One region of the Solibacillus sp. FSL W7-1464 genome, then DNA from elsewhere that is predicted to be linked to it. Evidence: riboswitches for the same ligand, from Rfam matches in the RefSeq annotation. Region 1 holds a riboswitch; each other region holds the start of a gene.
The links. Region 1 has a riboswitch for S-adenosylmethionine ahead of MKZ25_RS01675 (O-acetylhomoserine aminocarboxypropyltransferase/cysteine synthase family protein). Riboswitches for the same ligand answer to the same signal wherever they lie in the genome.
Positions count from the first base shown of each region.

Region 2: another riboswitch for S-adenosylmethionine. It lies ahead of MKZ25_RS17540 (bifunctional homocysteine S-methyltransferase/methylenetetrahydrofolate reductase); the one in region 1 lies ahead of MKZ25_RS01675 (O-acetylhomoserine aminocarboxypropyltransferase/cysteine synthase family protein).
Region 3: another riboswitch for S-adenosylmethionine. It lies ahead of metK (methionine adenosyltransferase); the one in region 1 lies ahead of MKZ25_RS01675 (O-acetylhomoserine aminocarboxypropyltransferase/cysteine synthase family protein).

Region 1 covers NZ_JBBORC010000001.1:340,812-344,653, reverse strand. Annotated here, with positions in the region: gene MKZ25_RS01680 (hypothetical protein) at 1-399, opposite strand; gene MKZ25_RS01675 (O-acetylhomoserine aminocarboxypropyltransferase/cysteine synthase family protein) at 591-1,895, opposite strand; SAM riboswitch class I at 2,012-2,126, opposite strand; gene nfsA (oxygen-insensitive NADPH nitroreductase) at 2,371-3,105, shown strand; gene MKZ25_RS01665 (hypothetical protein) at 3,359-3,842, opposite strand, start outside.
Region 2 covers NZ_JBBORC010000001.1:3,517,931-3,521,772, forward strand. Annotated here, with positions in the region: gene MKZ25_RS17540 (bifunctional homocysteine S-methyltransferase/methylenetetrahydrofolate reductase) at 1-1,694, opposite strand, end outside; SAM riboswitch class I at 1,797-1,894, opposite strand; gene hemG (protoporphyrinogen oxidase) at 1,982-3,367, opposite strand; gene MKZ25_RS17550 (chemotaxis protein) at 3,515-3,842, opposite strand, start outside.
Region 3 covers NZ_JBBORC010000001.1:2,862,674-2,866,515, reverse strand. Annotated here, with positions in the region: gene pckA (phosphoenolpyruvate carboxykinase (ATP)) at 1-1,187, opposite strand, end outside; SAM riboswitch class I at 1,386-1,501, shown strand; gene metK (methionine adenosyltransferase) at 1,766-2,962, shown strand; gene MKZ25_RS14085 (gamma carbonic anhydrase) at 3,067-3,579, opposite strand; gene MKZ25_RS14080 (alpha/beta hydrolase) at 3,833-3,842, shown strand, end outside.

The sequences.
Region 1 (3,842 bases):
TTAAACTGCCACGTTTATATCATTATAAGCCCGTAAACGATAGGCAGTTAAAATTTTGGTCATGACGATTTCCTCTTTTGCCGAGTAGTCAGGGACCGCGTATGGGCGCTCTACTAACTGAAATTCACCATATTTTAAAAACCATTCTCTGGCTGGCGATAAAATATGGGCTGTACCATGAATTTTGTATTCCTCGGCAACTTCTTTTACAACATAACCCACTGTGGCAAGATCATGAGCTTGTTCTGAGAAAGCACTGTGTCCAAAAACATGCTGCCACATCGTATTCACATCCGCCAAAATTCGCTGGATAGCGCAAGCGTTCACAAATTCCTTTACGTCATTAAGTTCATAAATAATATAGGCTACTACGTTTTGCGCACTGTATACTTTCCCCATGTTGAACAACTCCTTTTCTTCCAATGATGCTAGAACATCACTTTAAATTTTTCCGGTCGGTAATTTTATTATCCCAATTGTATTACTTGGTATTAATTTTGTCAATAAAACTTATATAAATAGTGGGAATTAATTTTCTAAAAATTGCTTAGCTTTTCGAATGGGAAAAGCAAAGCCTTTTTCCTAAAGTACTATGCGTTTGTTTCTATCCCAACTTCAGCCGCAACCTTCGCTAATGCCTGATCTAAATCCGCGATAATATCTTCTGCTGCTTCTAATCCGATCGATAAGCGAATGAGCTCTTCCGATACGCCTGCAGTTTTTAATTCTTCCGCAGATAACTGTTGGTGCGTTGTGCTCGCAGGGTGGATAATTAATGAACGGGCATCCCCAACGTTTGCTACATGAGAGAACAATTCCACGTTATCGATTACTTGGCGGCCTGCTTCACGTCCGCCTTTAATACCGAATGTAATGATAGATCCGAAACCGTTTTTCAAATATTTTTTCGCTAAATCATGCGTTGCAAAATCTTCGAAGCCGTTGTAATTTACGTATTCCACAAATGGGTGGTTTCTTAAATACTCGGCAACTTTCTGTGTATTTTCATTGTGACGGACAATACGCAAATGAAGCGTTTCAAGTCCTTGCAGGAAGTTAAATGCTGCGTCAGCAGATAGAGTTGGACCAAAATCACGCAATAGTTGAACACGAAGCTTTGTCGCAAATGCAGCGCCTGCTGTGTCAATCCCATAGCGTAGACCATGGTAAGAAGTATCCGGTTCTGTAAATCCTGGATGTCTTCCTTGTGTCCAGTCGAACTTGCCTGCATCCACTACAATCCCGCCGATCGTCGTCCCGTGACCGCCAATCCACTTTGTTGCAGAATGGATGACAACATCCGCACCGAATTCAATCGGATTACTTCCGTATGGGGAAGCAAATGTACTGTCGATTAATAAAGGAAGGCCGTTGTCATGGGCGATGTTTGCTACCGCTTCAATATCCAATACTTTCAAGCTTGGATTTCCGATAATTTCAGCGAAGATTGCCTTCGTTTTATCCGTGATTGCCGCCTGGAAGTTTGCAGGATCTGATTCATCCACAAATTTCACTGTAATGCCGTAGCGAGGCAATGTAGTTGCAAATAAATTGTAAGTCCCACCGTAAAGTGAACCTGCCGCAACAATTTCATCCCCTGCACCGGCAACGTTTAAAATAGAAAATGCTACTGCTGCTGCGCCAGATGAAAGCCCTACTGCAGCTGTACCCCCTTCTAATAAAGCAACCCGTTCTTCAAATGCCCCGACTGTCGGGTTCATAATACGTGAATAAATATTGCCTGTTTCCTGTAATGCAAATAGACGTTGCGCATGAGCTGTGTCGTTAAATGCATAGGCCGTTGTACGGTAAACCGGAACTGCGATCGCCCCTGTTTCCGGGTCTGGCTTTTGACCCCCGTGTAATAATAAAGTTTCTGGTCTTAAATTTGTCATTTTATTACCCCCAAAAATTTAATCGATGGTGAAATCGGTGTTTTTGAGGAGGATTTTTTAAATGAAAAAAACCCTCTTCAGTTAAGAAGAGGGTTGCGCATGAGCAAGTTTGCCTCCTCTTATCTTTCAAAATGTTTGTCCATTTTGTAGGAATTAGCACCTTAGTCAGTTCATCACTTACTGGTTGCCGGGCATCTCAGGGCCTATTCCCTCCGCCGCTCTTGATAAGAGTTATGTGATTTGTGTTCCATCGTTGTGTCTCAGTATAAAACACACTAATCCGATATGTCAACACAAAAAAATTAAAATTTTCAGATTTCTATTCTGATTGCTCTTATCTGTATTTAACGATATGCAAAAATTCCATCCCTATGAATTGAACAGACGCTAATAATCGACTTCAAGTAAAATATTGACTAAAATAAGCTTGAAGGATACACCATCAAGTTTTATTACATAAAAGGGAGATGTTCACGTGAATACAAAAGAATTATTACGCAGTCATACATCTGTTCGTAAATATACAGGTGAGGAAATTTCAAAAGAAACTGTCATCGATTTAATCGAAACAGCGCAAATGGCGGCAAGTTCGCATTTCGTACAGGCATACAGTGTCATTTGGGTAACGGATGAAGAAAAGAAAACGAAGCTTGGGGAGCTGTCTAAAAATGAATTTCAGTTTAAAACAGCGGGTGCTTCTTTCCTGTTTTGCGTAGATTTTAAGCGTTTGCAAGTAGCTGGTCAAAAGCACGGGGTTGATATTTCTGCTGACACGGCTGAAAACGTGCTTGTAGGGGTAGCAGATGTTGCGTTATTTGCCCAAAACTTCGTTATTGCAGCTGAATCAATGGGTTACGGCATTTGCTATATCGGTGGTGCCCGTACAAATCCTAAGGAAATCAGTGAACTGTTCAATTTACCGGAGTACGTTTTCCCGTTGTTTGCGATGACAATCGGTACACCGACAAAACGCAATGAAACAAAACCGCGTTTACCGGTAGCTGCAGTATTGCATGAAAATGGCTATGACGTTGCTAAATACGATGCCCTTCTAGATGAGTACGATGGGATTATGGAAGATTACTACAGTAGCCGATCTTCGAATCAAAAGACAGCAACATGGACGAAACAAATGGCCGATTACTTAGTTGAACAAAACCGTCCGCATATTAAAGACTTCCTCGCTTCACAAGGCTTTACTTGGAAGTAAGCTAATAAAAACCAAAATGCTATTTTTCTCTCTGAGAGAGAAAAATAGCATTTTTTTGCTGAGCGTTAAAAATTGATTTCCATTCCGGGTCGGATGCTTTCCGCGGGCGTGGCCTGAGCCTGTAGTCTCAGGCGTCACGCTAATCCCGCTGGAGTCGCCTCCCCTCCATTCCAATCAATTTTAAATAGCCGTTTCTTAATAAGGGTTTCCTTCTTTTTCAACGGTACTTCTACTTCTGCCCAAATTTCTTTATTTATTTCAACCCTTCAATCTGCAATGCTTTTACAGGTTGGAAATCTTCTCCTGTTTTTGCATACGTAATCGTTGCCTGGTCACCTTCTTGCAAATAGATTGCAAATGGTGCAACTTCTGTAGAAACGATGAAGTTTTCACCTGTGTTCGCCAGGAACGATACGATTGTAAAATCACCTACACGTTCTTTATAAACACGCACGACTTTCACCGTCGCTTTTGCCTCTTCGGCATTCGAAGTACCGTCTACCGTACTTCCGCCACGGCTTAGCGCTGTTTTATAAAGTCTTAACGCTTCATTTGGTGTGGTACCAAATGCCGATATTTCAGGATTTGCCGCTGACACAATGAAATAATTTTGCAGGAATCCGTTCGCATCAAGTACAGCTGACAGCCAGCTTGCTTCACCGTAGAAGTTGTAAAGGATCGGCATTTCGCCTTCCCATTCTTTTTCGATGAACTTTTTCTCAATAATTTCAAGAGCC
Region 2 (3,842 bases), 3.2 Mb from region 1:
GCGATTCCTTCTGCTGTCGATGCTTCCTTGTCATCCCCGCAGGCAGCCATACGCGCAAGTACTTCATCGGACAATTTAATACCCGGTACTTCATGATGTAAAAATTCTGCGCTGCGCGAAGATGTTAATGGCATAATCCCGATATAGATCGGTGTTTCCAAATGCTTGGTCGCCTCATAGATTTCGATAATCTTTTCTTTTGTATAAACCGGCTGTGAAATAAAATAATCTGCCCCATGCTCGATTTTCTTCTCTAAACGGGCAACAGCACGGTCCAATACACGCACATTCGGATTAAAGGCAGCAGCTACCGAGAAATTCGCCTGTTTACGGAGTGATTTCCCGGTAAATGAACCGCCTTTATTTAACTGCTTAATAAGAGAAATAAGCTCCATTGACGAAACATCATATACACTCGTCGCGCCTGGGAAATCCCCCACTTTTGTCGGGTCCCCTGTCACGACCAGAATATCATGAAGTTCCAGTGCATCAAGTCCCATTAAATGTGACTGAAGCCCAATTAAATTTCGGTCACGGCATGTTAAATGCGGCAACGAACGAATTCCATGCTCTTTCAAAATAGCAGCCATCGCAATATTACTGATGCGCGGCGAAGCAAGTGAGTTATCAGCCATCATAACAACATCGGCGCCCGCTTTTGCCAGCTGTTTTGCCCCTTCGACAAATCCGTCAATTTCCAGATGACGCGGTGTATCAAGCTCCACAATAACAGAACGTTCACGTTTGGCTTTTTCATGGAGCGGCTCCTGCTTACGCGGCTCCGGAATACGGACGAATTGTGTATATCCAGGTTTTTCTTCCTTCGTATCAATTGGCTGCATATTCGCCAAACGTTTTTTCACCGCCGCAATATGCTTCGGTGTTGTTCCGCAGCAACCGCCAATTAAACGGACTCCTTGGTTTACAAGTTCAACGGCTGCACGAGCGAAATAATCGGTTTCCGATTCATAGACAACACGGCCATCTTCAATATCCAATAATGATGCATTTGGGTAAGCCGACAGAAATGCCTTATTCGGTAAATTGACTCCTTCAAATGCCTGAATCGTATGGAAAGGACCTAATCGGCAGTTACTCCCAACAATATCCGCACCCAATCTTTCCAAATCCTGAAGTGCTTCGTTCAGAGACATTAAATTTTGAAGGACGCCCGGCTCCTGCATCGTCACTTGGGCAATGATCGGTAAATCGGTCATCGAACGTAAGAGATGGACACATTGTGATAATTCTTCAAAATCGTAATAGGTTTCCAGTAAGAATCCATCAGGTTGACCAGCTAGCAGTACTTCCGCTTGTTCTTGGAATGCAAATAAAATTTCATCTAATGTCGCGTCACTTTTACGGATTCCGCGAATACCACCGATTGTCGCCAGAACATATTGCCCATCCAGAGAAGCAGCACGCTTAGCGATTTTCAGCGCAGCTTCATTAAATTCCATCACACGATTTTCATAGCCATAACGCGCAAGCTTAATCCGGTTAGCTCCGTATGTATTTGTCTGAATAATATCCGCACCTGCCGCAATATATTCACTATGAATTTTTTCTATAATATCAGGACGTGCAATATTCATCTCTTCATGACAATAATCCAACCCATATGAATAAAGAAGTGTTCCGATTGCCCCGTCTGCTGTTAAAACCCGTGTTTGTAATTCTTCAAGTAAACCCATTACCTTCACTCCATCATTTACAGTATTTTCAGTATATTAACGATACAAAAAAGCCTTCTTTCATTAAATAAAAGAAGGCATAATAGTTATCAACTTAATCCCTTCTCATCTTCTGGCATCCGCCACTGGATTTAGCACCTGACTTAACGTTGGTTGCTGAAGTTTCATCGGGCCAGTCCCTCGACTTCTCTTGATAAGAAAATAATATGAATTTTTGAAATAATTAAATGAATCATAACGTTATCTAATAGTTCCGTCAATACCCTTTAGCCGAATGAAGTATTTCTTTACATAATTCGACTAATAATCTGTTCAGCCGTTTTTTTACCGTTTAAAATACAGGCACCTATTCCCACTCCGAAATAGGCACATCCCGCTAATAGGATATTCGGGTAATCCGTTGCCATCTGCTGTATAACTTTCGATAACGCTTCGTTATGCGCCAAATCATATCGTGGCATTTGGTCAATCCACCTCGTTACATTGACGACTGTCGGCTTCGCTTCAATACCTAAGCTCAGACGAATATCTTCCAATGCAACTGTTGTCAGCTCTTCATCAGACATGGCTGCCAATTGTTCATAGCGCGGATTAATATCTTTGTAAAACAGACGAACGAGTAAATTGCCTTCTGCAGACGTATGCTTCCATTTACGGCTCGTCCATGTCGACGCATTACAGACTAAATCACTATTGTGCGAAACGATAAATCCAGTACCATCAGCCGGTAATATATCGTCCGGTACATCAAAACCAACATACATCGTTAAAGTTGATGCCGTCGTGAACTTTTCCAACTGTTTCTCCAGTGAGTCATCCTGTATTACTTGACGGACCGTATCATTCGGGATGGCCAGTACAACAACATCTGCTAAAATCGTTTCGTCTTCAAGCATGATTTCATATTGCTCGCCTGTTTTACGAACTTTCTTTGTTACTTTATTTTTCATGAATTCAACTTCCGGAAGCTGTATCTCTAAACGATTGATCAGGGCCGATAAACCGGAACGGAAGGAAATAAACTTCTTATTCGCAGCTTTTTCGAATTGCTCACGATTCGCTTCGAAGCCCTTAATAATCGATCCGTAGTTGTTTTTATAATCCACTAAATAAGGCAATGTAGACGCCAGGCTTAATTGATATAAATCTCCTGAATAAACACCCGCTAATACAGGGGCAATTTGCTTGCGGACAATTTCCTCACCTAAAAAATATTCCAAAAATGTACCGATTGAGCTTTCTTTAGTAAATTTAGTATTCGGGATTTCAAAGTCTTGAAGTGCTCTTTTCTTCCCTTCTTCGGAAACTAAAGTGCTCGACATGAGCGATTCTACACTCATCGGAATACCGAATGTTGATCCTGCCGGAATAGCATGCAGCTCATTATTCGTATGAATGTAGGAAATACCTGTTTCGTTATATACAAGCTCTGATTCAAAATCAAGCTCCTTTATAAGTTCCAATACCCCTGGATGACGAGCAACAATCGAATCAGCCCCTGTTTCCATAATGAAACCGCTATCCTGTTCGGAATGGATTTTCCCGCCTAAATATGTGCTCTTTTCAATCAGAATTAACCGGGCTTCCACATTTTGCTCATGCATTTTATTTCTCAAGTAATGCATCGTACATAGCCCGGTAATCCCGCCACCTACAACTACTACTGTTTTCATGTCCATTCTCTCCTATTTCGTTCGCTTCTCTTTTAATAGTATAAACTTTTTCATGCGAAATATGGTCAGCCGGGTATTACAATTTTCAGAACCTCATAAGAAAAACCACCCTACCTCTAAGTATTCCCGGGTAGGATGGCCACTATTTTACCTATATGAAAGTTGCTTTGTCAGGGAAATTATTTCTGCTTCCAAAGATGTTGAACGTTTATCAAAATAGCGAATGCGTTCACTGCTGCGATTTTCTAAATGTTTATTTAGATCTAGCATGCTCACTGCATCGCTGGCAAATAGTTTTAAAGTACGAACACCAGATTCAATTTTCCGAACTTCTTTTCCATATACAAGTGCGGTATTATCTGTTGTTTTCCCTTTTTTCAATTCCAGAATATTTGTATTGATAAGCTCATCTATCTGATTGTAGCGTTTGATTTGTTTATCCGTCATCATTTGAATTTTTTGCTTGTATTTAATA
Region 3 (3,842 bases), 2.5 Mb from region 1:
GAACCGAAGCATGTAGAGAATACTGGTTCCGGCTCTGTTACACCACGTTCCGTTCCGGCAAGTTTAGAAGTGAAGCCGCTTAGGAAGTGATACATTGCCTGCTCTTTAGTCAATTTAGAGATAGGAGGTAATACACCAAATGCATCGGCTGTTAAGAAGACGATTGTATTTGGATGCCCTGCTACTGATGGTAAGACAATATTGTCGATAAAGTCGATTGGGTAAGCGACACGTGTGTTTTCAGTTAATGAGCCGTCTGCATAGTCGCATTCGCGTGATTCAGGGTCTACCGCAACGTTTTCCAATACTGAACCAAAGCGGATCGCATTGTAGATTTCCGGCTCATTTTCAGCGGATAGGTTGATCGTTTTAGCATAGCAACCACCTTCAATGTTGAATACACCGTTGTCAGACCAGCCGTGCTCGTCATCACCAATTAATTTGCGGTCTTTGTCAGCTGATAACGTTGTTTTCCCTGTACCGGATAAACCGAAGAATAATGCTACATCGCCTTCTTCACCAACGTTAGCAGAGCAGTGCATTGGGAAGATACCTTGTTCAGGTAACAAGTAGTTCATAATACCGAAGATGGACTTCTTCATTTCGCCAGCGTACTCAGTTCCGCCAATTAAGATGATTTTCTTTTCGATAGATGTTATAATGAACGTTTCCGATCCAGTACCGTCTACTTCCGGATCTGCTTTGAAGTTTGGTGCAGATACGATTGTAAACTCGGCAACGTGTTTAGCCAATTCGTCTGCTGTTGGGCGGATGAATAATTGATGACAGAATAGATTATGCCAAGCATATTCGTTAATTACTTTAATAGATAATTGAGACTCTTTGTCTGCACCAGCAAAACCGTTGAATACATATAACTCGTCGCGCTCTTTTAAGTAATTTACAACTTTTACATAAAGTTTATCAAATACTTCTGCTGAGATCGGACGGTTTACTTTACCCCAATCGATTTTGTCCTTTGAAATTTCTTCTTCTACTATATATTTATCTTTAGGAGAGCGGCCAGTATATTTGCCTGTTTCGGCACGTAATGCGCCTTCAACTGTTAGCGTTGCTTCTCCACGTGATGTAGCTTTTTCAATTAGTTGTGGAACAGATAATTGAGTTTTGATATTTTCCCCGTTTAAAAGTTCTTTCAGCTCGTTAGCAATTTCTACCGAATTCATCTATTAAATACCATCCTTTTTTATAGTATTCCCTTATAGAGGGGAGTTGATTCCTAATTCAAAAATAGTATAACACATTAAGTGAAATAATCTATACTAATTGCAAATTATTTTTTCGCAATTTTTTACGTATCGAAAAAAGTCAAAATTTGTTGACAGCACTTGCTTTTTTGCGTAAGATGTTTAATTGAACGGATACTCTTATCCCGAGCTGGTGGAGGGGCAGGCCCTATGAAACCCGGCAACCTGCGTATATTTTATACGTGTTGGTGCCAACCTGATGCAAGGGCAAAATTTCCCTTGAACGATAAGAGTGAAAGGTAACGAAACGTAATATCCTTTCCTCACGTGTGATGAACACGGCTATGAGAGAAAGGATTTTTTTTATTTTGATTTACAATTTCGTGCTAAGCGAAAATTAGATAGTTACAGCCTTTCAGACCCTCGTGTTAAAGCAAATATAGCTTGACGTTAAAAAGCGGATACGCATTTGTGTAATTGCTGCAATATAACGGACATGGGTAATGAGTACCGTATCAATAAAAAACAATTGCCAAAGTGATTTAGGAGGAAATGACATGACAAATCGTCGACTGTTTACATCAGAAAGTGTAACGGAAGGACATCCGGATAAAATTTGTGACCAAATTTCGGATGCCATTTTAGACGCTATTTTAGCTGCAGATCCAAATGCACGTGTAGCTTGTGAAACTACGGTAACAACAGGCTTAGTATTAGTATCTGGTGAAATTACAACTTCTACTTATGTAGATATGAAAGGTATTATACGCGATACAGTAGCAGAAATCGGCTATACACGCGGTAAGTACGGCTTTGATGCTGAAAACCTTGCAGTACTAGTAGCTGTAGGAGAACAATCACCTGACATTGCACAAGGTGTTGACCAGGCTTTGGAAGCACGCGAAGGATCAATGACAGAGGACGAACTTGAAGCAATCGGTGCCGGTGACCAAGGTTTAATGTTCGGTTATGCATGTAACGAAACTCCCGAACTTATGCCGATGCCTATTTCTTTAGCTCATAAACTAGCGCGTCGTTTAACAGAAGTACGTAAATCAGGCCAATTGGAATATTTGCGTCCGGATGGTAAAACACAAGTAACAATCGAATACGATGAAAACAATGAGCCTGTTCGTGTGGATACAATCGTTATTTCAACACAGCACGATGAAGAAGCAACATTGGAACAAATCCAAACAGATATTAAGGAACACGTTATTAAACCGGTAGTTCCTGCTCATTTATTGGATGGAGCTACAAAGTACTTCATCAACCCAACAGGTCGATTCGTAATCGGCGGCCCTAAAGGAGATGCAGGACTTACAGGTCGTAAAATTATCGTTGATACTTACGGTGGTTATGCACGTCACGGTGGCGGAGCATTCTCTGGTAAGGATGCAACGAAAGTTGACCGCTCTGCAGCATATGCAGCACGCTATGTTGCTAAAAACATTGTAGCAGCGGGCTTAGCAGACCGTGCTGAAGTGCAGTTGGCGTATGCAATCGGTGTTGCACAACCTGTTTCAATCGCAGTTGATACGTTTGGTACAGGAAAAGTAGCAGAATCACAAATCGTAAACTGGGTTCGTGAACTTTTCGATTTACGTCCTGCAGGCATTATTAAAATGCTTGATTTACGACGCCCTATCTATAAACAAACAGCAGCATACGGACATTTCGGCCGCACAGATTTGAATGTGCCATGGGAAAATACGGATAAAGCAGCTGAATTAAAAGCAAAAGCAGGAATTTAATAAAAAAAGGAGCATCCAGATAAATGGATAGCTCCTTTTTTATGATTTCCAGTAAACATCCTATATTATAGGTAGAGATTTCGACTAACAATATGATTGTGAAACTATTTCTGAAGGGATTTATAGTATTGTCCTTTCGCCACATATTCGGAAATAATCCGATCCATATCTGCGCGATCTTCAGCTGTTACTTCACGCACAACTTTTGCCGGGCGCCCCATCGCCAAACAATTGGGAGGAATCACTTTTCCGGGTGGTACTAGACTGCCGGCACCGATAAACGCTCCTTCGCCTATAACTGCCCCGTCCAGTATGATGGAACCCATACCAACTAAAGCGCGTTTCTTAATTGTACAGCTATGTAATGTAACTTGATGGCCTACTGTTACTTCATCTTCAATGATGAGAGGGTAAGCGGGACTTTGGTGAAGGCAGCTCAAATCCTGGATGCTGACACGGTCGCCAATTATAGTTTTGTTCACATCGCCGCGGATTACCGTGTTAAACCAAATTGAAGTTTCGGCCCCGATTGTTACGTCACCGGTAATTGTGGCATAATCGGCAATGAATGCAGAAGGGTGGATTGTCGGTATTTTATCCTTATAGGGGTAAATCATTTTCATTTCCTCATTTCTTCTATAGAATTGTAGATAAATCTATAGATATCGTAACAAAACGTGAAGAATTTTCAATTAACATTTCTTTTGAATCGGAATGTATTATAATTAAACGAATAAATAGTAATATAATGATGCCGATATTAAAGAAGGTGCAACATCATAACTTTTTGATATCGGCAAACTCAGACTTAATTTTAAAGGTCTCGTGTTTATGTCATAAAAATAATTTATATGTAAAAGGAGTATGGCCATGTGGAAAT